DNA from 3 places in the Pantoea sp. E956-1 genome. Region 2 is predicted to be linked to each of the others. Evidence: predicted binding sites of a transcription regulator. Region 2 holds the regulator's gene; each other region holds the start of a gene.
What was found. Region 2 encodes PurR, which represses purine synthesis genes. Its sites were predicted from a motif close to CANGCAAACGTTTGCNTG; they were not measured.

Region 1 (10,170 bases), 1.0 Mb from region 2:
GGCAGCACTGGATAAGCCCAGCATCAGGGAAAGAGCCAGAACACGCTTTTTCATAGATTACCCTCAAGTGAAGTGCTTTTTGTTATGTGGTTCGTGATGTGTTTGCGCAAAGTAATTTGCATGTTTCATGCCAGTTCTGCAAGTTAACCACGCTGTTAGCGTGATGTCAGACAGGCGAAAACGCTGTGTTTGTGAGGGGAATATAGCAGTGAAGTAAAAGAGAAAAAGCGACGTTGTTAACTTTTGGTGCGTCAAATGCACGAAGAGTGATCCGAGGCGCGCTTATGCACTAAATAAGTGCGCCAGCGGAACTTTATGCACCCTGCCAGCGCATAAAGAGATCTTCCGGTAATTCGATATCAAACTGGTCGATAACCCGGTTAACGGTCTGATCGATCAGCTGATCAATAGTTTCAGGCCGATGATAAAATGCCGGCACGGGTGGCATGATAATGGCCCCCAGCTCTGCGGCAGTGGTCATCATTCGCAGGTGGCCAACATGCAGCGGGGTTTCACGCACACACAATACCAGCTTACGCTGCTCTTTTAACACCACGTCAGCCGCACGGGTCAGCAACGAGTCACTGTAACTGTGGACGATGCCAGAGAGCGTTTTCATTGAGCAGGGTAAAATCGCCATGCCCAGCGTTTTAAACGAGCCGGACGAAATATTTGCTGCAATATCGCGCACGTCATGCACCACATCGGCCAGCGCCTGCACGTCACGCAGCGAATAATCACTCTCCAGTCCCAGCGTCTGACGCGCCGCCTGACTCATAACCAGATGCGTTTCTACTTCTTCCACCTGCTGCAACACCTGCAGCATGCGCACGCCATAGATCACCCCGCTTGCGCCAGAGATGCCAATGATGAGTCGTTTCATATTCCAACCTTATGTCAGCTAATGGGGCATCATACGCGGCCTGCGGGTTTCTGAAAACAAACAGGGCGGGATTGCTCCCGCCCTGTTTTATGCTGCCCGCCTGCTGAAGATATCAGCCTTCGTTGTGCAGCTCGAGGTTTTCGACTTCGTTCTGCCGCTGAAGTGCTTTGGCATCATCATTACGCAGCGACTCAAGATACTCCAGATATTGCTGATCGACATCTTTCGTCACGTAAATGCCGTTGAACACTGAGCACTCAAATTGTGCAATGTCCGGATTCTCTTCGCGTACCGCTTCGATCAGATCGTCCAGATCCTGGAAGATCAGAGCATCGGCTTTAATCAGCTGGCGAATCTCTTCCACTTCACGGCCATGCGCAATCAGTTCCGTGGCGCTTGGCATATCGATACCGTAGACGTTCGGGAAACGAATTTCCGGCGCCGCTGACGCCAGATAAACCCGTTTTGCGCCCGCTTCACGCGCCATCTCAATGATCTGCTCTGAGGTGGTACCGCGAACAATAGAGTCATCCACCAGCAGCACATTTTTATCACGGAATTCGGCGCGGTTAGCGTTGAGCTTGCGGCGCACAGCGCTGCGACGTAACTGCTGGCCCGGCATGATAAAAGTACGGCCAACGTACCGGTTCTTCACAAAGCCCTGACGATAGGGTTTGTCGAGAATACGTGCAATTTCCAGCGCGATATCGGTGGAGGTTTCAGGAATCGGAATCACCACGTCGATATCGAGATCTTCCCACTCGCGCGCAATTTTCTCACCCAGCTTGGTGCCCATGCGGACACGGGCACTGTAGACCGAGATTTTGTCGAGGAAGGAGTCGGGACGCGCAAAATAGACATACTCGAACAGGCACGGATTGCTTTTCGGATTTTCAGCGCACTGGCGGGTAGACAGCTGGCCCGCTTCAGTGACATAAACCGCTTCACCCGGTGCAACGTCACGGATGAATTCAAAGCCCAGCGTATCCAGCGCCACGCTCTCGGAGGCGACCATATACTCGGTGCGACCATCAGCGATAACGCGCTTGCCCAGTACCAGCGGACGGATACCGTTAGGATCACGGAAGGCGACCATACCGTGGCCGATAATCATCGACACAACCGCATAGGCACCGCGCACCTGCTGATGCACGGCAGCAACCGCAGCAAAGATGTTGTCGGCTGTCAGCGGATCGTTTTGAAAACGATCTAATTCCTGCGCAAAGATGTTCAGCAGGATTTCAGAATCTGAGGTGGTATTAACGTGACGGCGGCCCTTTTCAAACAGGTGCTTACGCAGCACGTGGGCGTTGGTCAGGTTACCGTTGTGCGCCAGGGTGATGCCATACGGGGAGTTTACATAGAATGGCTGCGCTTCAGAGGCACTGGAGCTTCCCGCGGTTGGATAACGTGCGTGACCGATCCCCATATTGCCCTGCAGACGCTGCATGTGGCGTGCTTCGAAAACGTCGCTGACCAGGCCGTTTGCCTTTCGCAGGCGAAAACATTTCAGCGCATCGATAGTACAAATGCCTGCGGCATCCTGCCCGCGGTGCTGGAGCACCGTTAACGCGTCATAGATCGACTGGTTGACCGGCATGAAACCGGTGATACCGACAATACCGCACATGTTGTCATTTCCTCATTAAGCCGCACTCCCGGTCACATCACCGGGGTAAAAAACTCGACGTGCTTTTCAGGTAATCAAAAAACCACCTGATTATATAACTGAACTCGGGAATGAGTTGAGACTGTTGCCAGTCCGGACTTTTGGAAAAGCCAGTGAATGTATCGAGGAAGAACAGCAAAGCGGCTACGATCAGCACACCACGCAACGCCCCGAAACAGACGCCCAACACCCGGTCGGTTCCCGACAGGCCGGTTTTTTCCACCAGCGTGCCGATAACGTAGTTCACAATGGCCCCCACAATCAGGGTCGCCACAAACAGCACACCGATGGCGATACCGTTACGAACCAGTTCGTCGTCAAAACCTGTAAACCAGACTGCAAGGTAGGCGTAGTAATGACTGGCGACAAAAAACGCGCATCCCCAGGTAACAAGAGATAAGGCTTCCCGGACAAACCCACGGACCAGGCTGACCAGAGCCGAAAAACCAACTACCGCAATAATGACGTAATCAATCCAGATCATGAACTCTTCCAGCGCCAGTGCAATTGCACCCCTGCATCCAGTTCGGGGCGCATTCTAACAGAAAAAGAAAACGTTTGCGTAGCGGTTTTCTTTTTCTGCATCCATAAAAAAGGCGATGAAAAAAAACGCTATCGCCTGTGTGATTCTCAGCCGGACAGGCCATTGATAATCGTGATTATTTTGCGCGGCAGCGCGCTTCCAACGCGCTGCCTGAGGGGCAAAAGATGCTGCCTGTCACTGCCATCGGCAGCGCCAATCGCCCGTTTTAGCGGGCGCTGTATGGCTTCACGACACCGCCCAGTCCGGAGATGCTTTTCAGCTCGCCAACCGCACTCTGCATTTTGGTTTTCGACGCATCCGGCCCAACGTAAATGCGGGTGATCTGACCCTGTACCGGCGTTGAAGGCACGGTAAAGGCGCGGTAGCCCGACAGCCGCAGCTGCGCGACAATCTCATTCACTTTGCTGGCGTTTTTCAGCGCACCTAACTGCACTACATAAGCCTGTCCTGCCGGTGCCGTCGTCTCTGCTGATTTTGGCGCCTCTTCCTGCTTCGGCTGTTCGGCCACTTTAGGCTGTTCAACCGGCTTAGGTTTAGGCTGCACGACGGCTTTTGGCTTCGGCTGTTCGACCGGCTTCTGCTTAGGCTGCTCTGCCGCTTTCGGTTTCTGCTGCTCAACGACCTTCGGCTTCGTCACCGTCTGTGCGGGCACAGACTGATGAACCGGCGGCGGCGAAACCACTACCGGATCGCTCTCGTCTTCCGGTTGAGTCCGCCCCTGCTCCGCCGTGACGTTGGTTTTGCCATTGCCATTGCTGCTGCTGACCGCATTGCCCGCACCTTCCGGCGGCTGTGCCGGCAGCGACTGGGTTACCGGCGGCACCATTTCGCTGTCCTGCTGATCGTCAGGTTTTGGCACCAGCGGAATGGCCGCGAACTCCTCTTTGTAATGCTTTTTCTGACCATCCAGCAGCCCTGGCAGCACAATCACGCCAATGGCGACCAGAATAACGGTGCCGACTAAACGGTTCTGAAACTTACTTGCCACGTCCTTTCTCCGTTTCAATCGATTCCATGACCTGTGCAACAGTGTGGAATGAACCACAGACCAGCACAATGTCCTGTGGCGCTGCCCGCTGGCGTGCCTGCTGCCAGGCGAGCGCAACCGAACTAAATGCCTCGCCCTGCGGCAGGGCGTTCAGCAGTTGCTCAGCACTGGCCCCGCGCGGTCCGTCAAGGGGCGCGCAGTACCAGGCATCGACCACCGGGGCCAGCGCCGCCAGCGTACCGGTGATATCTTTATCATGCAGCATGCCTACCACGGCATGCACTTTGCCACGTTTCGGCAGTGCCGCCAGCCGCGACGCCAGATAGGCTGCCGCATGCGGGTTATGGGCAACATCCAGAATAACGCGTGGTGATTCGCTGAGGGTCTGAAAACGGCCTGGCAGCATTGCCAGCGGCAGGCTGGCGCGAATCTGCGCCTCACTGACTTCAAGCCCTGAGACCCGCAGCGCCACCAGCGCGGTCGCCGCGTTAGGCAGCGGCACCTGTGGCAGCGGCAGATAGTTCAGCTCACCCGTCGCATCACGCAGTGACCAGCTTTCTGCCTGCGCATGCCACGACCAGTCACGGTTGCGCTGCAACAGCTGCGCACCTTTTTCCTGTGCGACCACGGCAATACTCTGCGGCATATCCGGTTCACCCACTACCGCAGGTTTCCCTGACCGGAACACCCCGGCTTTCTCACGCCCGATGCTTTCGCGATCCGGGCCAAGCCAGTCGGTGTGATCGAGCGCAATGCTGGTGACCACCGCGACATCGGCATCCACGATGTTTGTCGCATCCAGCCGTCCGCCGAGGCCGACTTCGAGGATCACCACATCCAGCTGCGCCTGGCGGAACAGATTCAACGCGGAGAGCGTGCCAAATTCAAAATAGGTCAGCGAAATATCGGCACGTCCGGCTTCAATCTCCGCAAAGCTGGCACAGTGCTGTGCTTCACTCAGCTCCTCTCCCTGAACCCGAACGCGCTCGGTATAGCGCACCAGATGCGGTGAACTGTACACGCCAACGCGATAGCCCGCAGCGATCAGCAGTGTTTCCAGGGTGCGACAGGTGGTGCCTTTACCGTTGGTACCGGCCACGGTAAAGACAAAAGGAGCGGGTTTCAGCAGGTCAAGACGAAGCGCAACCTGACGAATACGGTCCAGACCCAGTTCGATGGCCTGAGTATGCAGGTGCTCAAGATAATAAAGCCACGTGGCCAAAGGCGACGTGGCTTGGGGAAGGTGAAGATTGTCCATATGTCCCGTTTTGCTTATTTATACCTGGCAGACTGGTGCTGCGGTATACGGTGCATTGGTAAGAGGCGCGGCGGCCGCGCCTCTCTATCTCCTGTCAGGCCTCGTTGCTTTCCGATTCAGTCGTCGCAGGAGCGGACTGTTCACCGTCATGCAGCGGTGCCGGCAGGTTCATCATTTTTGCCAGCAGGCTTGCCAGTTTGTAGCGCATTTCCGGACGGCGAATGATCATATCAATCGCGCCCTTTTCAATCAGGAACTCACTGCGCTGGAAGCCCGGCGGCAGTTTTTCACGCACGGTCTGCTCAATCACGCGTGGGCCGGCAAAGCCGATCAGCGCTTTAGGTTCCGCGATGTTGAGGTCACCCAGCATCGCAAAACTGGCCGAAACGCCACCCATGGTCGGGTCAGTCAGCACGGAAATGTAAGGCAGACCACGTTCCCGCATTTTGGCCAGTGCCGCACTGGTTTTCGCCATCTGCATCAGCGACTGCAGCGCTTCCTGCATACGCGCCCCGCCGCTGGCGGAGAAGCAGATCAGCGGGCAGTTATCTTCTAACGCCTGCTCAACCGCACGCACAAAGCGCGCACCGACTACAGAGCCCATTGAACCGCCCATAAAGGCAAATTCAAAGGCTGCCGCAACTACCGGCATGCTGTGCAACTGACCTTTCATGACCACCAGCGCATCTTTCTCACCGGTGTCTTTCTGGGCCGCTACCAGACGATCTTTATACTTTTTGGAGTCACGGAACTTGAGCAGATCTTTAGGTTCAAGTTCACTGCCCAGCTCAACCATCGTGCCCTGATCGAGGACACTGCCGAGGCGCTCACGGGCGTGCATACGCATGTGATGGTCACACTTCGGGCAGACCTCAAGATTACGCTCCAGCTCGGCGCGGTAGAGAACCTGACCACAGCTGTCACACTTGGTCCAGACCCCTTCCGGGATACTGGCTTTGCGCACAGGCGTTCCGGTGCTTTTATTAAGAATGCGTTCAATCCAGCTCATTGATGACCTTTCTGTTTAAAACTGACCTGGTCCAGTCGTCTTGATACTGCTGAAAACCGCTTCAGCAGACGGTAAATGTCGCTCATTAAACCACAACCTGTTCAGACTGTGGATAAAAATCTGGTCTTACCCCTGAGCGAAGCTTTACGGCTGCTTCTGCTGCTTAGCCTGACGGCGATGACGCCAGACTTCAATCACACCTGGCAGAATCGAGACCAGGATAATGCCCACAATCAGCAGCTTCAGGTTTTCCTGCACCACAGGCAGATCGCCAAACAGGTAGCCGGCATAGGAGAACAGCAGCACCCACAACAGCGCACCCGTTACATTGAACAGCGCGAAGTGGCGATAGGACATATGGCCCATACCCGCTACAAACGGCGCAAACGTACGGACGATCGGCACAAAGCGCGCCAGGATAATGGTTTTTCCGCCGTGACGGGCATAAAACGCATGGGTTTTATCCAGATGGCTGCGACGGAAAATCTTCGAGTTCGGGTTACTGAACAACCGTTCGCCAAACAGGCGGCCAATGGTGTAGTTCACTGCATCGCCCAGAACCGCCGCCACCACTAATAATGCCACCATCACATGCACATTAAGATCGTTACCCGGCAACGCCGCCAGTGCGCCCGCGACAAACAGCAACGAGTCACCCGGCAGGAAGGGCGTCACCACCAGACCGGTTTCGCAAAACAAAATCAGGAACAAAATAGCGTAAATCCAGACACCGTACTGTGCAACCAGTTCGGCAAGATGCACATCAATGTGCAGAATAAAATCAACCAGAAAATGGAGAAACTCCATGGCGCGCCCTTTTAAGTCCTGAAAGTGAATTAATCCGCGAGGAACAACGGTCCCATCGACGGCTGTGGTAACGCAAAGTGGGATGGGTAATCCACCGCCACCAGATACAACCCTTCTGCCCGGGCTGTGGCTGCGGCTAATGTCCGATCCTTCGCCGCCAGCAGCGTTGCCATCCATGACTCCGGCTTATTGCCGCAGCCTATCTCCATCAGGCTGCCCACGATATTGCGCACCATGTGATGCACAAAGGCGTTGGCTTTGATATCCACAATCACGTACGAACCCTGACGCGTCACGTTGAGGTGAATCACGTTGCGCCACGGTGTACGCGACTGGCACTGCACCGCGCGGAATGAGGTGAAATCATTCTCGCCTAACAAACACTGTCCGGCGCGCTGCATCTTCTCCGCATCCAGTGGATGGTAAAAGTGCGTCACGCCCTGCGCCAGCACCGCCGGACGCAGACGCTGGTTGTAAATCAGGTAGCGATAGCGTCGGGCCGTGGCGCTGAAGCGAGCATGAAATTCATCCGGCACCGCTTTCACCCAGCGCACCGCAATATCCGGCGGCAGATTGGCGTTGACGCCCAGCGTCCAGGCCCCATCAGGCCGCTGCGAGGTGGTTTCGAAATGGACCACCTGCCCCGTCCCGTGTACGCCTGCATCGGTGCGGCCAGCACAAAAAATGCTGACCGGATGATCGGCGACTTTCGACAGCGCGCGCTCTACCTTTTCCTGCACGCTGCGCACTTCATTCTGACGCTGCCAGCCGTAGTAACGGCTGCCGTCATACTCGATGCCGAGCGCCAGTTTTTGCGTCTGACCATCGGACATGGTTACAGATACTCCTGAACCAGTTTCTCAGCGGTTTTCACCGCCATCAGCGCGCCGCCAAAACGAATGTTGTCCGCCACTGACCAGAACTGCAGCAGCTCAGGGATACCGTAGTCGTTGCGCACAGCGCCGATGCTCAGTTCGCCGTTACCTGAGGCATCCGTGACCGGCGTCGGCACTTCATCCTCTTCGCTGAGACGAATATCTGACGCCAGCGCCAGTTCGGCACGCGCTTCTTCAGCAGAGAGCGGACGCAGGTTTTCGATATGCACAATCTGCGCATTACCGTAGAACACCGGAGCCTGTACGCTGCTGACCGCAATCGGTAAGCCTTCGTCCTGCAATACCTTACGCACCTGATCAATCAGACGACGCTCACTTTCCACGCTGCCTTCTGCGTCGGCCTGTTGTGGCATCAGGTTAAACGCCAGCTGACGACCAAAATGGTGTTCATCGGCCGGAATACCGTTCAGCAGGCGAGCACTTTCCCCGGCCAGCGCATCAACAGCCACTTTGCCGTAGCTGGAAACCGAGATCAGGTTAGTCACCTGTAAACGACTCAATCCGGCCGCATCGACCAGTGGTTTAATGGCGGTCAGCAGCTGGCTCACCAGGTTGTCCGCCACGCTGATGATGTTGCGATTGCGATAATCTGCCAGCACCTGCGGATTCACATCCGGCACCACCAACGGCACATCAGGTTCCAGCGCAAACAGCTCGCTGCTGTCGATCACCAGACAACCGGCATTGGCCGCTTCATCGGCAAAGCGCGCCGAGGCGTCACGTCCCGCCACGAAAAAGGCCAGTTGCGCCTGTGACCAGTCGAACGTCTCCGCATTTTCGACCCGCACCGAGCGGCCTTCGAAACGTTTGATTTCGCCCGCGCTGTTTTCGCTGGCCAGCAAATATAATTCACCAACCGGGAACTGGCGTTCCGCCAGCAGTTCCAGTACAGCGTTCCCTACTGCGCCTGTCGCGCCAAGTAGCGCAATATTCCAGCCGTCAGACATGTTGGTTTACTCCAGACAATGACATAAAAACAGAAGGCGGTGATATTCACCGCCCAGGGATTCAGATTTATCCCCGTCGTCTTTCACGTTGCATCTTTGTTGGCTGCGTTCACTCACCCGAATCACTTACCTGAGTAAGCTCATCGGGATGCGTTCTCTTGCCGCCTCAATGCAACCCGAAATCCATTGGGTATATCCCCCCAGAACCCGCCGTCATGCAGACATGCCAGCAGCGCGTACCTTCCGTTCACTGATTAATTCAGTGCGGAAACCGCGCCAGGGCGCCTGACCTGCAGCGCCCGCTATTCCGGGGAGATGATTGCGTTAAAGCCCAGCTGGTTCAGCAGCTCAGCGGTTGTGGCGTCATCGCAGTTCACCTGCAGCGATGACCACTCGCGGCGCTCCTGATACTGCTTGCGCAGGCGATCAAACTCGCCGGGTTTCGCCGCCACTTTACGCAGAGGGGCATCATCGCGGCGCACATCATACACCAGATGCGCCAGGCGTTTCAGCGTTGGCTGATCCAGCGGGCCATTCAGGGTAATTTCACTGAATTCCGGCACCGGCAGTAAGGTGCTGAGCGGCACCTGTTGCGGCTGACCAATAAAGTCGCACCAGGCTTCAAATACCTGAGTGGTGCCGCGCGCTTTGCCTTCCAGGGTGTAGCCCGCGATGTGCGGGGTGGCGATATCGACCTTATCCAGCAGCGCCAGCGAGAGATCCGGCTCCGGCTCCCAGACATCCAGCACCACGCTGAGATCGTGCCGCATTTTCAGCACCTCCAGCAGCGCGCTGTTGTCCACCACCGGGCCGCGACAGGCATTGATCAAAATAGTGTTGGGCTTCAGCGCCATCAACAGCGCCGCATCCGCCAGATGCCAGCTTTTATACGGGCCGTCTTTAAACAGCGGCGTATGGAACGTCAGAATATCAGCCTGCTCCGTCACCGCCTCCAGCGACAGGAAGTCGCCCTCGTCACCGCGATCGGCACGCGGCGGATCGCACAGCAGGGTTTTAATGCCCCAGGCCTCAAGACGCTTTTGCAGTCGCCCACCGACGTTACCGACGCCAACAATACCGACAGTGCGGTCACGCAGCTGGAAACCATCGCGTTCCGCCAGCAGCAGCAGCGCAGAGAAAACATATTCCACCACCGCAATGGCGTTACA
Region 2 (10,170 bases):
AGCCCCACCCGGCCAGAATTATCCTGTTCTTTGAATCAGACGTGAACACTCTGTGCCAAATGCACAAGGGTGCGTTGCATTAGACCGACTGGTCTACTAATCTCACTGCCATGAATAAGACGCTACAACGCAACGAAACCCGCGAACACCTGCTCCAGACAGGTGAGCAACTCTGTCTGCAACGCGGCTTCACCGGAATGGGCCTCAGCGAACTGCTGACGCAGGCGGCGGTGCCGAAAGGCTCCTTCTACTACTACTTCCGTTCTAAAGAGGCGTTTGGCGTGGCGTTACTGGAACGCTATTTTGCGCGTTACCTGCAGGATGTGGCGTTGCAGCTTAACCAGACCGATGGCACGCCACGTGAGCGCCTGCTTAACCATTTTCGTGCTGCCGTTGAGCTGTTTGTTCAGCAGGGCCATATCGTAGGCTGTCTGGGTGTCAAAGTCTCTGCGGAGGTGTGCGATCTCTCAGAGCCGATGCGTGATGCCCTGCAGCAGGGTGCCGGAAAGATCACGGCACTCTACGCCCGGACCCTGATTGCCGCAGAGCAGCAGGAGTCGCTGAGCCTGCCGCAGCCCCCCGCGCAGATGGCGGAACTGCTGTCACTGCTGTGGCTGGGTGCCAGCCTGCAGAGCAAAATTTCCCGCGAGGCGCAGCCATTGCGTCTGGCGCTGAGTACCATCGAACAGTGGCTTGAACGCCATTGATTTTTAAAAAACATGTTTGTAGACGACTGGTCTACTAATCAGGAGCTATTATGGCGAGTACCCAGCTGTTTCGTCCGCTAAAAGTCGGTGCAATTACCGTCCCAAACCGCGTATTTATGGCACCGCTGACCCGTCTGCGCAGCATTGAGCCAGGCGACATCCCTACCCCGATGATGGCTGAATATTATCGCCAGCGCGCCAGCGCCGGTTTGATCATCACCGAAGCGACCCAGATCTCTTTCCAGGCGAAAGGCTATGCCGGTGCGCCAGGCTTACATACTCAGCCACAGATTGCAGCGTGGAAAGCGATTAACGAAGGCGTGCATCAGGCTGGCGGTCACATCGCAGTACAGTTATGGCACACCGGTCGTATCTCACATAACAGCGTGCAGCCGGAAGGCAAAGCACCGGTTGCCCCCTCGGCGATTGCCGCGGGCACCCGTACCTCACTGCGTGCTGAAGATGGCAGCGTCTATCGCGAAGATACCTCAACGCCGCGTGAGCTGACAGTGCCAGAGATTAAGCAGATCGTGGCAGATTTTGGCCAGGCTGCGGCCAACGCGCGTGAAGCGGATTTTGACCTGCTTGAGCTGCACTCGGCGCACGGTTACCTGATGCACCAGTTCCTGGCACCTGGCTCAAACCAGCGTACTGATGAATATGGCGGCAGCATCGAAAAACGCGGTCGCTTTGCGCTGGAAGTGGTTGATGCGGTGATCGCTAACTGGTCAGCCGATCGCATTGGTATTCGCGTCTCCCCTATCGGCAGCTTCCAGAATCTGGACAACGGCCCGGATGAAGAGGAAGCGGCGCTGTGGTACATCGGCGAGCTGGCAAAACGCAACATCGCCTATCTGCACCTCTCCGAGCCAGACTGGGCCGGCGGTCAGCCTTACACCGACGCCTTCCGTCAGAAAGTGCGTGATCTCTTCCCGGGTGCCATCATTGGTGCCGGTGCCTATACCGTTGAGAAAGCGGATGACCTGATTGGTCGCGGTCTGATCGATGCAGTTGCCTTTGGTCGCGATTACATTGCTAACCCGGATCTGGTTGAGCGTCTGCAGCAGGATGCCCCGCTCAATCCACAGCGTCCGGAAAGCTTCTACGGCGGCGGCGCTGAAGGTTATATCGACTACCCGACGCTGTAACTGGTTTGGGCTGCCGTCCGGGATGATGACGGCAGCCATTATTCAATAGCGATTTTCGTCGCTATACTTAGCGCCTGAGTCATCGGGCGATGGCGTTTTATTTAAAAGAGGATGTTATGCGTTTACTTCATACCATGCTGCGCGTTGGCGATCTGCAACGTTCTATTGATTTCTACACCCGTGTGCTGGGCATGCGCGTGCTGCGTCAGAGCGAAAACACCGAGTACAAATATACCCTGGCATTTGTGGGCTATACCGACGAGAGCGAAGGTGCGGTGATCGAACTGACCTACAACTGGGGCGTCGATAAGTATGACCTCGGTGATGCCTATGGACATATTGCGCTGGGCGTTGATGACGCAGCAGCGGCCTGCGAACGTATCCGCAAAGATGGCGGCAACGTGACGCGTGAAGCTGGCCCGGTTAAAGGCGGCTCCACTATTATTGCCTTTGTTGAAGATCCCGATGGTTACAAAATCGAGCTGATCGAAAACAAAGATGCCGGTAACGGCCTGGGCAACTAAACCTGCCTGTCAGCCCGCCCGTCGGGTGGGCTGAATCCCCTTCTCTGCGCTTCATCTGCTGCACCCGTCCCCATTTTTTGCCATAATACGCGCTGCCCTTTTTCTGCAACGAGATCCTGATGTCTGAATCGAATTCCCCTAATGCACTCAATCAACGTTTCCGTGGCTTTTATCCGGTGGTGATCGACGTTGAAACCGCGGGTTTCAATGCGCAAACCGATGCGTTACTGGAGATTGCCGCTATCACGCTGAAAATGGATGAAGAGGGATGGATTCAGATTGACCAGACGCTGCATTTCAACGTCGAACCTTTTGTCGGATCGCTGCTGCATCCGGAAGCGCTGGCCTTTACCGGTATCGATCCGAGTAATCCGCTGCGCGGTGCGGTCAGTGAATATGAGGCGCTGCACGCCATTTTCAAAATGGTACGTAAGGGCATTAAAGACAGCGGCTGCAATCGCGCCATTATGGTGGCGCACAATGCTACTTTCGATCTGAACTTTATGTCAGCGGCGGCGGAGCGTGCCAGCCTGAAGCGCAATCCGTTTCACCCGTTTGCCACCTTTGACACCGCGGCCCTGAGCGGGCTGGTGCTTGGGCAGACAGTCCTGGCAAAAGCCTGTATCGCGGCGGGAATGGAGTTTGATAGCTCACAGGCGCATTCGGCGCTCTATGACACTCAGCAGACGGCGACCCTGTTCTGTGAGCTGGTGAACCGCTGGAAACGGTTAGGTGGCTGGCCGCTGCCCTTCGCGGAAGGCGATGCAGAAGCCACGACATCCGCGTAAGGGATCCCGCATTAAAAAAGGCCGACATGATGTCGGCCTTTTTTTATTCTGCTTCTTTAAATTTTTCTGCGGTCTCTTTGATCAGCGTCTGCAACTCACCACGCTGTAACATCTCAACGATGATGTCGCATCCGCCGACCAGCTCGCCATCGACCCAGAGCTGCGGGAAAGTTGGCCAGTTGGCGAATTTCGGCATCTCGGCACGAATGTCCGGGTTCAGCAGAATATCCACGTAAGCAAAACGCTCACCACAGGCTGACAGCGCCTGTACCGCCTGTGCAGAGAAACCGCAGCTTGGCAGTTTCGGGGAACCTTTCATGTACAGCAGGATGGGATTTTCTGCGATCTGGCGCTGAATTTTTTCTACAGTACTCATTATTGCCTTCCTTAATTCGTCACTTCGTGTTTGTTTATTGTAGCGACTTCGCAGCGTGACTGAAAACGAGATTTTGTTCGCTGCCGGATTAAATCGCCATCATTGTTAAGTCCTGCTCCGGGATACCTGAATTCCTGATTATTAACAGCCAGTAACAGATTAATAATTCGTAATAATTTCGATGATATAACATGCTGAAAATGTTCATTTTCAGCGCGATCTCATGGGTTGCAAAGATTAATATTAAAAGGCATTACAGTTTTTAAACGAACTGGACTAGAATGGCCTGGGCGCTGATCCTGGATCAGATTAATCTCAACTTTGTCGCGGTGCGTAGTGGCCCTGACAACTTAACTCATCAACGGACTATGCGTTTAATCATTACGTTTTTCATGCTGGCCTTTGCGCAACTGTTTTTCAACATCGCCGCTGCGTCGCCACACGCGCCGGTGAACGTCAGTACGCATAAAGCAGAGAAAAAGAGTGCGCGCGACGATGAGCGTCGCAAGCGTCGCCCGATGAAAACGGTGACGAAAAAGACTCGCCTCAGCCCGGTTCAAAAACTAAAAACTAAAAAACTGAAAAAAACCGAACTCACCGCTACACAGACGCCTGCTAAGAAAACCTCGTTAAAAACTGCCCGTCTCAGTAAGAATAAAGAGAAAAAACGTTATGGTCATCAGCGCCGACTGAAAACCGCTGAGGTTGCCACCAGCGAGACCGGCACGATCAAGATGAGCAAATCTCACCGTCAGCGCTACCAGAAGGCACGTGAAACCGCGATGACCAAGCTGATGGGTCAGTTGGGTAAACCCTATCAGTGGGGCGGTACTTCCCCCCATACCGGTTTCGATTGCAGCGGCCTGGTCTGGTACGCCTATAAAGATCTGGTGAAGTTTAAGATCCCACGTACCGCTAACGAGATGTATCACCTGCGTGACGCCGCGCCGATCAAGCGTGATTCACTGGAGAAAGGCGATCTGGTCTTCTTCCGTATCAATGGACGCGGTACGGCGGACCACGTCGGCGTTTACCTCGGTAATGGCAAGTTTATTCAGTCACCACGTACCGGCAAAGATATTCAGATCAGTGCGTTAGGGGAAGATTACTGGCAGCGCCACTATATTGGTGCCCGTCGGGTGATGACGCCGAAAACCATACGCTGAGCAGCAGAACAAACAAAAAGAGAGCCGGGATATGCCCGGCTTTTTTTATTAGTGCAAAATGGCGGTAAAACTAAAAGCCACAATCATCAGCAGACAGCCCGTGGTGGTCATTAATGCCAGTTTAAGATCGGTACTCATTGCTTGCTCCTTAGACACACAATTAGTGGGGATATCGCATTTTCCCACAGGGCCCGGTAAAAATCTCGTTTTATCCGTTCAGCCTTGTTAGAATCCCGCCTTTGTTGCGCAACGCGCGCAACCCTGATTCCGTTTGCGCACGTTTTCAGGCGTTTTTATTCCGCCAGCGGCCTGTTTACTGGCCAGGAAAGCTGCTTTTTTACGGAAAAAACCCTGAGCAGACGCAAACGTTTAACACTACGCTTATCATAGAGTTAGATAAGCACTGGAGTCCGATTTTCATGGCAACAATTAAAGATGTGGCAAAACGCGCTGGCGTCTCGACAACCACCGTTTCGCACGTCATCAATAAAACCCGCTTTGTGGCTGAAGAGACGCGCAACGCGGTCTGGCAGGCGATTAAGGAACTGCACTACTCGCCAAGCGCCGTAGCGCGCAGCCTGAAAGTGAACCACACCAAGACGCTGGGCCTGCTTGCCACCTCCAGCGAAGCGCCCTATTTCGCTGAAATTATCGAAGCGGTCGAAAATCATTGTTTCGATAAAGGCTATACGCTGATTCTGGGTAATGCGCATAACGATCTGCAAAAACAGCGCGCCTATCTCAGCATGATGGCGCAGAAACGCGTCGATGGGCTGCTGGTGATGTGCTCTGAATACCCGGACGACCTGCTGCAGATGCTGGAAGAGAACCGCAATATTCCGATGGTGGTGATGGACTGGGGCGAGTCGCGCGCTGACTTCACCGATACGGTACTGGATAATGCTTTCCAGGGCGGCTATCTGGCAGGACGCTATCTGATTGAACGCGGACACCGGGATATTGGTGCAATCCCCGGACAGATGGAGCGTAACACCGGTGGCGGACGTCATGCCGGTTTCCTGAAAGCGATGGAAGAAGCGGGTATTCAGCCGCGCGCCGAGTGGATTGTGCAGGGTGACTTTGAGCCGGAGTCGGGCTATCAGGCGATGCAGCAGATCCTGTCGCAGAAGCAGCGTCCGACGGCAGTATTCTGTGGAGGAGACATCATGGCGATGGGCGCGATTTGCGCTGCCGATGAAATGGGTTTGCGCGTCCCGCAGGATATTTCGGTGATCGGCTATGACAATGTGCGCAACGCCCGCTATTTCGCACCGGCACTGACCACCGTGCATCAGCCTAAAGCCCAGCTGGGTGAGAAAGCACTGGAAATGCTGCTGGACCGCATTACCAGTAAACGCGAAGTGTCACAAACGATTGAGGTCCATCCCACGCTGATTGAGCGCCGTTCCGTGGCAGATGGCCCGTTCCGCGACTATCGCCGTTAATGCTCGCTTAACCACTCCTGATTAAGTGTTTGCGCATCACCCAGATAGCTGAGCAACCAGCCTGTCGCCGGTGATGCGCGATCCTCTGCCCAGCTGACGCAGCACGGGCTGTCCGGAAACGCCACCGGCAGCGTCAGTTCAACCAGCTCGCCACTGTCGAGCAGTGGCCTGGCCAGATGACCCGGCACCATCGCCACACACAATCCCGCCTGCACGCACTCGAGCCCGGTTTGCCATTCCGGCACCACCAGCCTGCGCTGGTTATCCAGCGTCCATGTCATACGACGCGGCAGCGCGCGTGACGTATCTTCCAGCACCAGCGACGGCCAGCTACGCAGCGTATCGTCATCTATCTGGCTCGCCTGCGTCAGTGGATGATGGGGAGCGACAACGCAGCGCCAGTTAAGCGTGCCCATATCCCGAAAAGCAAAACGTCCACCCACCGGTATCGCCTGAGTGGCACCAATCGCCACTTCGACCCGGCCATCGGCCAGCGCATCCCAGACACCGTTAAAGACTTCATAGCTGATGATCAGCTCCATATCGGGAAAGTGGCGATAGAAATCTTTGACCAGTTGCCGGGTGCGCTGAGGTTTGGCTATACGGTCAACGGCAATGCTTAGCTGGCCGCGCCAGCCGTTAGCCAGCTGCTGACACTGTCGCCGGGTGGCAAGCATTTTTTTGATGACGCTGCGCCCTTCCCGGACAAAATGTTCACCCGCCGGGGTCAGAACCACTTCGCGATGCTGACGTTCAAACAGCGGTACCGCCAGCCAGTTTTCCAGCTGACGCACCGTATAGCTGATGGCAGAGGGCACCCGATGTAACTCCTGTGCGGCAGCGCTGAAACTGCCCCCACGGGCAACGGCGTCAACCACTTCTAATGCATATTCTGACCACATAATCTGCCTTCAAAAATTTTAACAGCAATCGGCAAATATTACCGTTTCACAGTAGCAAACGCACCTTTTACACTCTGCCGCGTTTATCCTGCAAAAATGAGAATCAGATGCTGTCGAATAAAGGGTTTATGCCCTACCTTGCCCTGCTGAGCATGCTGGGCTTTTTAGCCACTGATATGTACCTGCCCGCCTTTGGTGCGATGCAGCAAACCTTTAACACTTCACCCGGTCTGATCAGCGCCAGTATGAGTCTCTTCCTGGGCGGCTTCGCCGTGGGTCAGCTCTTCTGGGGCCCCCTCTCCGATCGCATCGGTCGTAAACCGGTGCTGCTGGCGGGACTGGCCATGTTTGGCGCCGGCTGCGCGGGTATGCTGTGGGTGAATGATATCTACCTGATGCTGGCGTTGCGTTTTGTCCAGGCGATTGGTGTCTGTGCCGCTGCCGTAAGCTGGCAGGCGCTGGTAGTGGATCGCTACCCGGCAGCGCGCGCTAACAAAGTCTTTGCCACCATTATGCCGCTGGTTGCGCTCTCTCCGGCGCTGGCCCCGCTGCTGGGTGCCTGGCTGATTGGCCATTTCCACTGGCGTTCGATTTTCCTGGTGCTGACCCTGATTGCGGTAGCCTTAATTCTGACCACGCTGCGTCTGCCCAGCGTGCGCAAGGTTGCGGGAGAAAAAGGTGCGCAGCCGGGCTTTTTCACGCTGCTTAAATCCCGGGTCTACAGCGGCAACGTGCTGATCTACTCCGCCTGCTCCGCCAGCTTCTTTGCCTGGCTGACCGGATCGCCCTTTATTCTGGCGGATCTGGGTCTGTCGCCCGCCGATATCGGTCTGAGTTATGTACCCCAGACGCTCGCCTTTTTAATTGGCGGCTTTGGCTGTCGCACCCTGCTCAATCGCTTTAGCGGCGCGCAGTTGCTGCCCTGGCTGCTGGGCGTCTACAGCCTGAGTATCCTGGCGTTGTTTGCTGTTGCGCTTGCTGGCAACAGTACGCTGGTGAGTCTGATGTTACCGTTCTGCGGTATGGCGCTGGCTAACGGCGCGATCTATCCGATTGTAGTGTCCAGTGCGCTGATGCCCTTCCCGACCGCTACCGGTAAAGCCGCCGCGTTGCAGAATACACTGCAGTTAGGACTCTGTTTCGCTGCCAGCCTGGCGGTGTCGGCCGGCTTAACTCAGGCGCTATTTACCACCACACTGATGATGACGGTGACAATTGTGCTGGCGCTGGTGGGTTACGCCATGCAGCGTGCCGCAAGCGCACAAACTGTTGTTGCCTCTGCGCAACCTGCCTGCCAGGATAATCAGTGACACACTGACTTTTTAGTTAGCGCCCTAACAATAAGTTATTGAATATTGACCCGCGTGAGCATATACTCATCCGGGTCAACAAATCTGTCATAAATCAACAATATAATAACGTAATAATCTGATTGGCACCCTGCTGCCGGGACGGTATTCGCGCGCGTTATTCTCACCTTACCCGACCTGCTGCAGGCTGTTCCAGTCCTCTGTATCACAAAGATAACCGGTTTGCGGAGCCATCCGCATCGTTTCTCAATGCCTGAATAAATTGGCTACTCTTTGTTCAGGTTCAGATTGGACAGGTGGTGGAAAATCTATGAGTTCATCTTATGCAGAAGAAGTGAGCCTCGAAGAAAACCATTGGTATCGCATCGTTCATGAACTGCTGGAAAAAGCGGATATCGAAATTAATGGTTCACGTCCCTGGGATATTCATATTAATCATCCCGGTTTTTTTAAACGTGTTCTGCAGGAGGGCTCTCTTGGGCTCGGTGAGAGCTATATGGATGGATGGTGGGAGTGTGACCGGCTGGATATTTTCTTCCATCAGGTACTTAAACATAAACTCGATCAGCAACTGCCCCATCACTTTAAAGATACGCTGCGTATTGCCGCCGCACGCTTAACCAATCTGCAGTCAAAAAAACGGGCCTGGATTGTCGGTAAAGAGCATTACGACCTGGGCAACGACCTCTTTTCACTGATGCTCGATCCCTATATGCAATACTCCTGTGGCTACTGGAAAGAGGCGACGACACTGGCGACAGCGCAGGAAGCCAAGCTGGATATGATCTGTCGTAAATTAGCGCTGGAACCCGGAATGTCACTGCTGGATATCGGCTGTGGCTGGGGCGGACTCGCGGAATTTGCCGCACGTCATTATGGCGTTAAAGTGCATGGCGTGACGATTTCCGCCGAACAACAGAAACTGGCGCAGCAGCGCTGTAGCGGATTAGACGTCACGATTCTGCTGCAGGATTATCGCGATCTGAATGAGCAGTTTGATCGTATTGTGTCGGTGGGTATGTTTGAACATGTCGGACCGAAAAATTACGCGACCTATTTTGACGTGGTCGATCGTAATTTAAAGCCTGACGGTATTTTCCTGCTTCACACCATCGGCGCGATTAAAACCGATATGAGTGTCGATCCCTGGATCGATAAATATATCTTCCCCAACGGCTGCCTGCCTTCGGTGCGCCATGTGGCCGATGCCAACGAACCCCATTTTATTCTGGAAGACTGGCACAACTTCGGCGCAGACTACGACAAAACACTGATGGCCTGGCATGAACGCTTTTTGCAGGCCTGGCCAGAGCTGGCCGATAAATATGGCGAACGCTTTAAGCGGATGTTCTCCTATTATCTGAATGCCTGTGCCGGTGCCTTCCGGGCGCGTGATATTCAGCTGTGGCAGATCGTGTTCAGTCGCGGCATTGAGGGGGGATTACGGGTGGCGCGGTAGGGGTTAAAAGCGGGCAATTAACAAGGCGCTACCCCGGCCAAAGACTTTAAAAGACGGGCCTGTTTTGCTTTAAGAGGGCGCGTTGCGCAAGTAACAGGGTCAGACTGGAAAGGCGCAAAACCCGTCATCCCTGACACGCTCGTCCTACGCGATTACGCACCTCATCCCTGAGGTGCGCTCGTATCCGGGCCAACGCTTTGCGTTGTTCAAAAACGCTCCCGCCGTTTTTGTCTATGGCGTGGGACGCTTTCCACTTCTGACCCCGTTCCCTGCATCCGGAGCTTTTATGGTGCTGACAGATTAAAACCGATTTGGCTGTCTGCGGTGCTTACGCGCCTGTGATTA
Region 3 (10,170 bases), on a different contig from region 2:
TCGCCTGCATAGCCGTGGAACTCACAGCCTGCATCGATCAGCACCAGATCGCCGTCGCGCATTTCGCTTTCGTTTTCGGTGTAGTGCAGAATGCAGCCGTTATCTCCGGCACCCACAATGGTGTTATAGGAGGGAAACCGCGCGCCGTGACGGTTAAATTCGTGCTGAATTTCCCCTTCAAGCTGATACTCGAACAGGCCTGGCCGGCAGGTTTGCATGGCGCGGGTATGCGCCAGTGCACTGATTTTCCCGGCGCGACGTAACAGTTCAATCTCATCTGCATCTTTAAACAGGCGCATCTCATGCACCCAGGGACGCCAGTCAGTGAGGGTATCGGGCGCACTGAGATGCTGGCGGAAGCCGCGACGCAGCTTATCCAGCGCGCTGAACACCTGCGTGTCCGCGTGGGCATATTCGCCCTGCGCATGGTAAACCACATCCAGGCCATTCAGCAGCAGGTGCAGCTGGTCACCAATATCATTCCAGGGTAAAGCGCGATCGACGCCCAGTTTGTCGGGTGCGGCCTCCTGGCCCAGGCGACGGCCAGACCAGGTTTCCGCCGCAGGATCGCGCACGCGGTTAAACAACACGCTGTGGTTATGATTCTCATCGCTTTTGATCAGCACCAGCAACGCCTGCGGCTCGTTAAAACCGGTGAAATACCAGAAGTCGCTGCTCTGACGGAACGGATATTCGGTGTCATTACTGCGTATCACTTCTGGCGCAGCAAAGATTAACGCTGCGCTGCCAGACACCATCTTCGCCAGCAGCGCCTGACGACGCTGCAGGAATCGTTCCAGTGAAATCATCTCTGCACTCCCTGTAAACTGACCGGTTAAACTCGTTGACCTGAAATTAGTGTAGCGTCGGTTTTTGTACTTCTGGCGCGGTTGGCTGCGGGCGGGTGAACGTATCGTGGCACAGCAGCGCGGCGACACGCACATACTCAATCACCTCCTCCAGCGACTGCTCCAGTTCCTCCTGGTCTTCATCTTCTTCGTAACCGAGCTGTGCGATAGTGCGCAGATCATCAATTGCTTCGCCGGTTTCGCCGGTGACTTTATCCAGTTTAGGCTGTGTTACGCCCAGGCCGAGCAGAAAATGGTTAACCCAGCCCGCCAGCGCGTCGGCACGGTCAAAGACGGTGATGTCGTCATCAGCAGGCAGCAGCAACTGAAACAGGAAGCCTTCATCTTCCAGCGTGGTCGACGTATGCTCGTGCAGTTCCGCCAGCGGCACGGCAAGAGTGTGTGAAAACGCCATGCCTTCGTTAGCCAGATCGTGTACCAGCGTCTTCCAGCTGGTGTCCTGGTTACCACCGCAGAGGATCCCGCTCAGCAGGCCATGCATTTCCGCGGGCGTCATTCCAACGCCCTGCTGTGAGAGCACCGCCGCGAGCGCGTTGTAATCGGGGGTTGCGTTCTGTAAGGACATAAGTTTTCATCGTCGTTGGCAGAATAAGTTCGTGTTATGCTACCACTAGCTGCCTCAAGGTTTCCAGAAAAGGGGTTGTATCTTATTTCGTGGGTCTATATAGTTGCCCGCCTCCCAAGCCTTTGACTGCTAAGGGAGTTGCGAGCGAAGTAATCAGTCAGGAAGGTGGCATGTCTGCACAACCGGTAGATTTACAAATTTTTGGTCGTTCGTTGAGAGTAAATTGTCCGCCAGAGCAGCAAGATGCGCTCAATAGCGCGGCTGAAGATCTCAATCAACGGTTGCAAGATCTAAAAGTTCGCACTAGAGTCACCAATACAGAACAACTGGTGTTCATCGCCGCGTTAAACGTCTGCCACGAGCTGGCGCAAGAGAAAGTGAAAACGCGCGATTATGCTGCTAATATGGAACAGCGTATCCGTATGTTGCAGCAGACGATTGAACAGGCATTAGTTGAGCAGGGTCGCATCTCTGAGCGTGAGGGTGCGAAGTTCGAATAAAACTTCATGGTTGCTATACTTAAGTAACGGTGAGGTAAATTTTCTCTGAGATGTTTGCATGTGGGCCAGTCCCCTGAGCCGATATTTCGAAAAAACAGAATGTGACGCTCGTAACCTGTGTGCATGCTCGGTTCGTCCGAGAAGCCTGATGGTTATGACGGCATGTTCACCTTGAACCAAGGGTTCAAGGGTTACAGCCTACGGCGGCATCTCGGAGATCTCTCTTCCTTTAGTCCTGCTTTTTTCCCCTGACTGACATGTTATAGTCGCTGTTCAGCGACTTATCCGGCGGGGAAATCATGTCTGAACCTTCCATGTCTGAACCTTCAATGACCCAGCGTCAGGCGATTCGCCAGCATGTGCGACATCTGCGACGGGCACTTACTGATGAGCAGCAAACGCTGGCCGCTAAGCAGGTCGCTGAACATGCGCTCAACTACGCTCCGATGACCGAAGCGCGCAATATCGCCCTGTTTCTGTCGGTGGATGGCGAACTGAATACCCGTCCGCTGATTGCCCGCCTCTGGCATCTGAAGAAAGTGGTTTATCTGCCGGTTTTACACCCCTTCTCTCCCGGTAATTTGTTGTTTCTGCGCTACTCGCCCGATACCCCATTGCTCAAAAATAAGCTGCGCATTCCTGAACCGCCGCTGGATATCCGGCAGGTGATCACGCTTGATCAACTTGATCTGATGATGGTGCCGCTGGTGGCGTTTGATCAGCATGGGCAGCGTCTGGGGATGGGCGGCGGCTTCTACGATCGCACCCTGCAGAACTGGCGGCAGCACGGTTTTTTGCCAGTAGGCCTGGCACACGATTGTCAGCAGGTGGATAGCCTGCCGGTAGCAGAATGGGATGTGCCTTTACCGGCGGTAATGACGCCGTCAAAACTCTGGCAGTGGGAGTAGAAGAGTCGCTTTGTCAGACAAGTGAAAACCCACATCCGGGCGCATCTGGCAGCAATGAAATAGCTCAACGCGCAGGGAACATGGTCAGAAGAGGAAAGCGTCGCGCCGCCCGGATAAAAACGCCGGGAGCGTTTTTGAACAACGCAACGCGTTGGCCCGGTTACGGGCGCACCTCAGGGACGAGGTGCGTAATCGCGCGGGCCGGGCATGCCATGGATGGCGGCTTTTGCATCTTTCCGATCTGGCCGTGTTCTCTTCGCAGTCTCGGTCTTACAGCAAATCGGGACAGCCTGTATTAACTACCTGAAGAGACGCGACTAAGCGCCTGTTCAGGTTGGTAGCGCTTAGTAAAGCAGACGAGCGCGGATGGTACCCGGAATCGCCTTCATCAGCTGCAGCGCGTTCTCGGCCACTTCCGGCTCTGCATCAATATCGATCACCACATAGCCCATAAACGGCGAAGTTTGCAGATACTGAGCCGCGATGTTGATGCCCTGCTCGGCAAAAATCTGGTTGATGGCCGTCAGCACGCCCGGACGGTTCTCATGGATATGCAGCAGACGACTGGCGCTGATACCGTGAATCGGCAGTGACACTTCGGGGAAATTCACCGCCGACAGGGTCGAGCCGTTATCGGAGTATTTCGCCAGCTTGCCCGCCACTTCAATGCCGATGTTCTCCTGCGCTTCTTCCGTCGAGCCGCCAATGTGCGGTGTCAGAATCACGTTGTCGAACTCACTCAGTGGAGAGATAAACGGCTCGCTGTTGGTCGCTGGCTCGCTCGGGAAGACATCGATGGCTGCGCCACCCACCTGTTTGCTGGCCAGCGCATCGCACAGTGCCGGAATATCTACTACGGTACCGCGTGAGGCGTTAATCAGCAGCGCGCCAGGCTTCATCTGCGCCAGCTGCTCTGCACCAATCATATCCTGCGTAGAGACGGTTTCCGGCACGTGCAGGCTGACAACGTCGCTCATGTTGAGGAGATCGGCCAGATGGCGTACCTGCGTGGCATTACCCAGCGGCAGCTTGTTTTCAATGTCGTAGAAGAAAACATGCATACCCAGGCTTTCTGCCAGCACGCCCAGCTGCATTCCGATATGGCCGTAACCGATAATACCCAGTTTTTTGCCACGCGCTTCAAATGAGCCTTTGGCAATCTTATTCCAGATGCCACGGTGTGCTTTCGCATTCGCTTCCGGGATGCCACGCAGCATCAGCAGCATTTCACCAATCACCAGCTCCGCAACCGAGCGGGTATTTGAGAACGGCGCATTGAATACGGGAATACCCCGGCTGGCAGCCGCCTGCAGATCAACCTGGTTGGTGCCGATACAGAAACAGCCAACAGCGACCAGCTTTTCAGCCGCCGCAAAAATCTCTTCAGTAAGCTGGGAGCGGGAACGGATACCAATGAAGTGTGCATCACGGATCGATGCTTTTAACGCGTCGGAATCCAGTGCGCCCTTATGGAATTCGATGTTGGTGTAGCCTGCAGCCCGCAGGTTCTCCAGCGCGCTCTGATGGACACCTTCCACCAGCAGGAACTTAATCTTATCTTTTTCCAGTGATACCTTTGCCATTTCCCGATCCTATTCAGCATTCAATGAGGACTACCATAAGCCAGCCTTCTGTCAAAATATCAAAAAAATCGCGTCGGGCAATACAAACGATTGCCCGGCCGCCAGCACGGCAGCGGCTGACGGCAGCACATTGCCGGACAAAATAAGGAGGTCGGCCTGGAAGAGAGTACGAACCCGCTGCCGATGACGGTTATGTGACATAAGTCACCAAATTTCACCGCAGCGAGAAAAGATGATTTGCGGGCAGAAATAACCGACGCCGGATCGACGCCGGACAGATCATTTTTTGATGGTTTTCACGCCATCAGGCCCGCCAATCAGCGCAATATCTGCGCCGCGCGCGGCAAAAAGGCCCACGGTAACGACGCCAGGCAAGGCGTTGATGGTTTTTTCCAGCTCAATGGGATCGAGAATGCGCAGATTATGCACATCAAGAATAATGTTGCCGTTATCGGTGACTACGTTCTGACGATACTCAGGTAAGCCGCCCATTTTCACCAGCTGACGCGCCACATAACTGCGCGCCATTGGGATCACCTCGACCGGCAGCGGGAAACGGCCCAGCACATCGACCTCTTTTGAAGCGTCAGCGATACAGATAAAGGTTTCAGCCACGGCGGCCACGATCTTTTCGCGCGTCAGCGCCGCGCCGCCGCCTTTGATCATCTGCATCTGTGGGTTGATCTCATCCGCGCCATCTACGTACACCGACAGCAGGTCAATCTCGTTCAGGTCGAACACCTGAATACCCAGGCTCTTCAGCTTCTGGGTTGAGGCATCCGAGCTGGAGACGGCACCTTCAATCTGATGCCTGACCGTGGCAAGCGCATCGATAAAGTGGGCAGCGGTGGATCCGGTACCCACACCAACAACGGTGCCCGGCTGCACGTACTCAAGTGCAGCCCAGCCAACGGCTTTTTTCAGTTCATCCTGGGTCATGGTATGTTTAAAACCTGTGCGACAACGAAGTGCGCGTAGTATAAAACAAGGCTTGCTGAAAATGCTCGGCTGACCGACGTGGATTTATCGCTTTGGAAGCCAGCCCACAAAAAACAAGAGAGCCATCACAGGTGATACTTTTGTGGCATAGTGACATCCATCCTGAAGGAGAGAGAAGAATAATGAAACGCCCGGATTATCGAACGCTTCAGGCGCTGGATTCAGTGATCCGCGAACGCGGATTTGAGCGTGCCGCTCAAAAATTATGTATCACTCAGTCAGCGGTTTCACAGCGTATCAAGCAGCTGGAGAATCTGTTTGGCCAGCCGCTGCTGGTGCGCACCGTGCCACCCCGTCCGACCGAACAGGGTCAGAAACTGCTGGCGTTGCTGCACCAGGTGGAACTGCTGGAGGAGGAGTGGCTGGGCGATGAGAACAGTGGCACCACGCCGCTGCTGCTGTCGCTGGCGGTCAATGCCGACAGTCTGGCCACCTGGCTGCTGCCTGCGCTGAAAGATGTGCTGGCAGATTCACCCGTCCGCCTCAATCTGCAGGTCGAAGATGAAACCCGGACCCAGGAGCGTCTGCGTCGTGGTGAAGTGGTGGGTGCGGTGAGTATTCAGCCACAGCCGCTGCCCAGTTGCCTGGTGGATCAGCTCGGTGCGCTCGACTACCTGTTTGTGGCGTCGCGTGACTTTGCCGATCGCTTCTTCCCCAACGGCGTCACCCGCTCTGCTCTGCTGAAAGCGCCGGCGGTGGCGTTTGACCATCTTGATGATATGCATCAGGCCTTCCTGCAACAGAACTTTGATCTCTCACCGGGCAGTGTGCCCTGCCACATTGTGAACTCCTCTGAAGCCTTTGTGCAGATGGCGCGACAGGGTTCGACCTGCTGTATGATCCCGCATCTGCAGATTGAGCGTGAGCTGGCAAGCGGTGAGTTAATTGATCTGACGCCAGGCTTGTGTCAGCGCCGGATGCTCTACTGGCATCGTTTTGCACCAGAAAGCCGGTTAATGCGTCGGGTGACCGATGCGCTGATTGCGCATGGACATCGGGTGCTGCGTCAGGATGACGTCGCAGCCTGAAAAGAAAAACGGGGCGAAAGCCCCGTTTTTACTGCTGACACGTTATGCCCCGAACGGCTGTAAGGATGGATTGGCTCAGGGAACAAGGTCAGATCCTGAGATTCATCGGCAGTCTTAACGGGGCATCAGCCCCGTTTTGCACTATGGCGTATTGGGCTTGATCTCAAACACCACATCAACCTGATCGTCAAAGTTGATGCTCTGCTGATCGTAGGTCTCCTGCGCCGAGGTATCTGCCGCTGCAGCCGCTTTATACATCCGGTTCATCGGCATCGGCTGATAGTTAGCGACCTGATAACGAATGCTGTAGATCGAGCCCAGCTTCGCGTTAAAGCCTTCAGCCAGCTGTGATGCCTGCTGAGTCGCATTTTTAATCGCTGCTTTACGCGCCTGCTCTTTGTAGCTCTCCGGATTTGCCACGCCTAACTCGACGCTACGCACCTCATTCAGACCAGACTTCAGCGCCCCGTCCAGCAGATCATTCAGCTTGTCCAGCTGACGCAGGGTTACCTGCACCTGACGCACCGCACGGTAGCCTTTCAGGACTGATTTACCTTCTTTGGTGTAATCATACTCTGGCTGGGTGCTCAGGTTTGCTGCATCAATATCTTTCTTCTCAATGCCGTTTTTCTGCAGAAAATCGAAATATTGTGCAACCCGGCTATCCGCCTGCTTTTTCGCATCTGCGGCATCTTTTGACGACACGTTCACCACGATAGAGAGCGTGGCGATATCGGGACGGGCATCGACCGTTGCCTTGCCTGAGGTCACCACGTGTGGCCCGTTCGGTAACTCATCAGCGTGTACGCCAGGCAATGCCCCGGCGCTCATGATTGCGGCCAGAGCCAATGCTTTCAGTTTCATGAAAGTCCTCCTTGAAAAGGTACTATGACGGCTTCCAACCGGCGAAGCCCAACAGCGCATTGTTATGCGCCATGCTTTGAGTGGTCATTATGGCAAAAGTTCGGCCTCCGCGCGGCAATAACCGCATCGGATCGACGCCGGGATCAAAATCCGGCAATGCCCTGGCGCGCCAGCTGCAGAGCGATAAACCACATCACCGCGCCCACCAGCAGGTTAATAATGCGCTGGGCTTTGGCGGTGCGCAGGCGTGGTGACAGCCAGGCGGCCAGCAGCGCCAGACCAAAGAACCACAGGATCGACGCGCTGATGGTGCCCAGCGCAAACCACTGACGCGCGGTGGTGGTCGGCAACTGACCGCCAAGACTGCCCAGCACCACAAAGGTATCGAGATAGACGTGCGGATTGAGCCAGGTGACGGCCAGCAGCGTCGCGATAATGCGCCCCCTGCTCTGCTTTAATGGCTCCCCGTCAGCCAGATCGGCGTCGCCGCGAAAAGCGCTACGCAATGCGCCCCAGCCATACCACAACAGAAAGGCTACACCCGCCCAGGTGATCACCATCAGCAGCAGTGGAGACTGGCTCAGCAAGGCGCTACCGCCAAAGATCCCACCGCAAATCAGCAGAATATCACTCAGCGAGCAGAGGGCCGCCGTCATCAGATGATATTGACGCTTAACGCCCTGATTCATCACAAAAGCGTTCTGCGGGCCCAGCGGCAGAATCAGCGCGGCGCCCAGGGCAAACCCCTGAAAATAGAGAGATAACACAGGATTATTTCCTCACATCGTTAGAGGAGGAGAAGTATAAAGAGAGAGGATGATTAGCGGAAATTGAAAGAATTAATCTGCGATTAGCAAAATGAATGGGCGACAGAGGCCGCCCACTGCAAGATTACTGTGGCTGAGTCTCTGGCGTAGTTGCGTCGGACTGTCTGACACGGTGCAGATGCACATCCATCTGCGGATAAGGAATACCAATCCCTTTTCCATCCAGCGCACGCTTAAAGTTCTTCAGCAGATCCCAGTAAACGTCCTGCAGGTCGCCGCTGTTGCTCCAGCAACGCACCACAAAGTTCATTGAGGAAGCCGCCAGCTCATTCAGACCGATCTGCACGCCTTTATCCTGTAACACACGACTGTCAGCGTCGACCACTTCACGCAGCAGCGTCAGAACCTGATCAACATCCGCATCGTAAGAGACGCCAATGATAAACTCATTGCGACGTACCGGCTCACGCGAAAAGTTGATGATGTTTCCGGCGATGATTTTACCGTTAGGCACCACCACTCGCTTGCCGTCGGCTGATTTGAGTGTGGTAGAGAAGATCTGCACATTCATTACCGTACCCATGATACCGCCCAGATCAACAAACTCACCGGCACGGAAGTGACGGAAAATCACCAGCAGTACGCCCGCCGCAAGGTTTGACAGCGAATCTTTTAACGCCAGACCCACAGCCAGACCGGCTGCACCGAGGATGGCAATGACCGAGGTTGTCTGTACCCCGATGCGCCCCAGTGCCGCGATCAGTGTGAAAGCGATAATACCGTAGCGCACCAGCGCCGACAGAAAGTCAGCAACGGTCGTATCAATGTGGCGTGCCTGCAGCAGACGATTAGTGGTGTTGGAGATGATGCGTGCAATCAACATCCCCACAACGATAATCGCAATGGCTGCGACAATGTTTACCGCATAGCTAATCAGAAGCTCCTGATTACGTACTATCCAGTTTCCCGCGTTATTGAGTTCACCGAGCATACCCGTATCCTGCATGTAACCATCCTGTAATTAAATTCCCAAGGGAAATGACACCACATTGTCAGAACCGCTCTGACAATCCCTGACAAAAGGGTAAACAATAAATGGCGGCGTGCCAAACCTGCATGACCTTTGACGCCATTCTGGCGAAAAAAGGTCAAAAAAAAGGCCCTTCCGGGCCTTTTTTGTACGGTAACGACGCTTCAGTTACAGCACGTCGACAGCGTTAAGCTCTTTGAAAGCCTGCTCAAGACGCACCACCATAGAGGCCTGGGCTGAACGCAGCCAGACGCGTGGGTCGTAGTATTTTTTGTTTGGCTTGTCAGCGCCTTCCGGGTTACCCAGCTGCGACTGCAGATAGCCTTCGTTCTTTTTGTAGTACTGCAGGATGCCGTCCCAGGTTGCCCATTGGGTATCGGTATCAATGTTCATCTTGATCACGCCGTAGCTGATAGACTCTTCGATTTCTGCAGCAGAAGAACCTGAACCGCCGTGGAAAACGAAGTCCAGCGCGTTGTGCGCCAGGCCATGTTTTTCACACACATATTTCTGCGAATCGCGCAGAATGGTTGGGGTCAGTTTCACGTTGCCTGGCTTGTAAACGCCGTGAACGTTACCGAATGAGGCCGCAATGGTGAAGCGCGGGCTGATAGCATTCAGTTTTTCGTACGCGTAGTTCACATCTTCTGGCTGGGTGTAGAGTGCAGATGCGTCCATGTGGCTGTTATCAACGCCATCTTCTTCACCACCGGTGCAGCCCAGTTCGATTTCCAGCGTCATGTCGAGTTTCGCCATGCGCGCCAGATATTTGCTGCTGATCTCGATGTTCTCTTCCAGTGACTCTTCTGACAGGTCGATCATGTGAGAAGAGAAGAGTGGCTTACCGTTTTTCTGGAAGTACTCTTCACCTGCGTCCAGCAGACCGTCGATCCATGGCAGCAGTTTCTTGGCACAGTGGTCAGTGTGCAGGATAACCGGCACGCCATACTGCTCAGCCATCAGGTGAACATGGTGTGCACCCGCGATAGCGCCGAAAATTGCCGCGCCCTGTGGTTTGTCAGTCTTGAAGCCTTTACCCGCGATAAATGCAGCACCG

Region 1: cvpA (colicin V production protein) is a predicted target of PurR. The motif match lies at 3,100-3,117, and genes of this name have one in related genera.
Region 3: serA (phosphoglycerate dehydrogenase) is a predicted target of PurR. The motif match lies at 4,505-4,522, and genes of this name have one in related genera.

What each region holds. Positions count from the first base shown of each region.
Region 1 is NZ_CEUYZP010000001.1:1,189,615-1,199,784, forward strand. Features, by position in the region: gene argT (lysine/arginine/ornithine ABC transporter substrate-binding protein ArgT) at 1-54, opposite strand, end outside; gene AC0T7J_RS05690 (UbiX family flavin prenyltransferase) at 314-883, opposite strand; gene purF (amidophosphoribosyltransferase) at 996-2,513, opposite strand; gene cvpA (colicin V production protein) at 2,551-3,036, opposite strand; gene dedD (cell division protein DedD) at 3,302-4,084, opposite strand; gene folC (bifunctional tetrahydrofolate synthase/dihydrofolate synthase) at 4,074-5,342, opposite strand; gene accD (acetyl-CoA carboxylase, carboxyltransferase subunit beta) at 5,437-6,351, opposite strand; gene AC0T7J_RS05720 (DedA family protein) at 6,496-7,158, opposite strand; gene truA (tRNA pseudouridine(38-40) synthase TruA) at 7,188-7,991, opposite strand; gene AC0T7J_RS05730 (aspartate-semialdehyde dehydrogenase) at 7,994-9,001, opposite strand; gene pdxB (4-phosphoerythronate dehydrogenase PdxB) at 9,304-10,170, opposite strand, start outside.
Region 2 is NZ_CEUYZP010000001.1:155,453-165,622, reverse strand. Features, by position in the region: gene AC0T7J_RS00815 (TetR/AcrR family transcriptional regulator) at 111-707, shown strand; gene nemA (alkene reductase) at 758-1,855, shown strand; gene gloA (lactoylglutathione lyase) at 1,972-2,379, shown strand; gene rnt (ribonuclease T) at 2,499-3,167, shown strand; gene AC0T7J_RS00795 (Grx4 family monothiol glutaredoxin) at 3,211-3,546, opposite strand; gene AC0T7J_RS00790 (C40 family peptidase) at 3,912-4,709, shown strand; gene cydH (cytochrome bd-I oxidase subunit CydH) at 4,758-4,847, opposite strand; gene purR (HTH-type transcriptional repressor PurR) at 5,129-6,154, shown strand; gene punR (DNA-binding transcriptional activator PunR) at 6,151-7,056, opposite strand; gene punC (purine nucleoside transporter PunC) at 7,164-8,366, shown strand; gene cfa (cyclopropane fatty acyl phospholipid synthase) at 8,677-9,825, shown strand; gene AC0T7J_RS00760 (riboflavin synthase subunit alpha) at 10,168-10,170, opposite strand, start outside.
Region 3 is NZ_CEUYZP010000004.1:169,913-180,082, forward strand. Features, by position in the region: gene pepP (Xaa-Pro aminopeptidase) at 1-809, opposite strand, end outside; gene AC0T7J_RS13340 (YecA/YgfB family protein) at 856-1,434, opposite strand; gene zapA (cell division protein ZapA) at 1,605-1,934, shown strand; RNA gene ssrS (6S RNA) at 1,974-2,156, shown strand; gene AC0T7J_RS13355 (5-formyltetrahydrofolate cyclo-ligase) at 2,249-2,842, shown strand; gene serA (phosphoglycerate dehydrogenase) at 3,187-4,425, opposite strand; gene rpiA (ribose-5-phosphate isomerase RpiA) at 4,705-5,364, opposite strand; gene AC0T7J_RS13370 (LysR family transcriptional regulator ArgP) at 5,547-6,452, shown strand; gene AC0T7J_RS13375 (oxidative stress defense protein) at 6,594-7,316, opposite strand; gene argO (arginine exporter ArgO) at 7,460-8,083, opposite strand; gene mscS (small-conductance mechanosensitive channel MscS) at 8,208-9,089, opposite strand; gene fbaA (class II fructose-bisphosphate aldolase) at 9,282-10,170, opposite strand, start outside.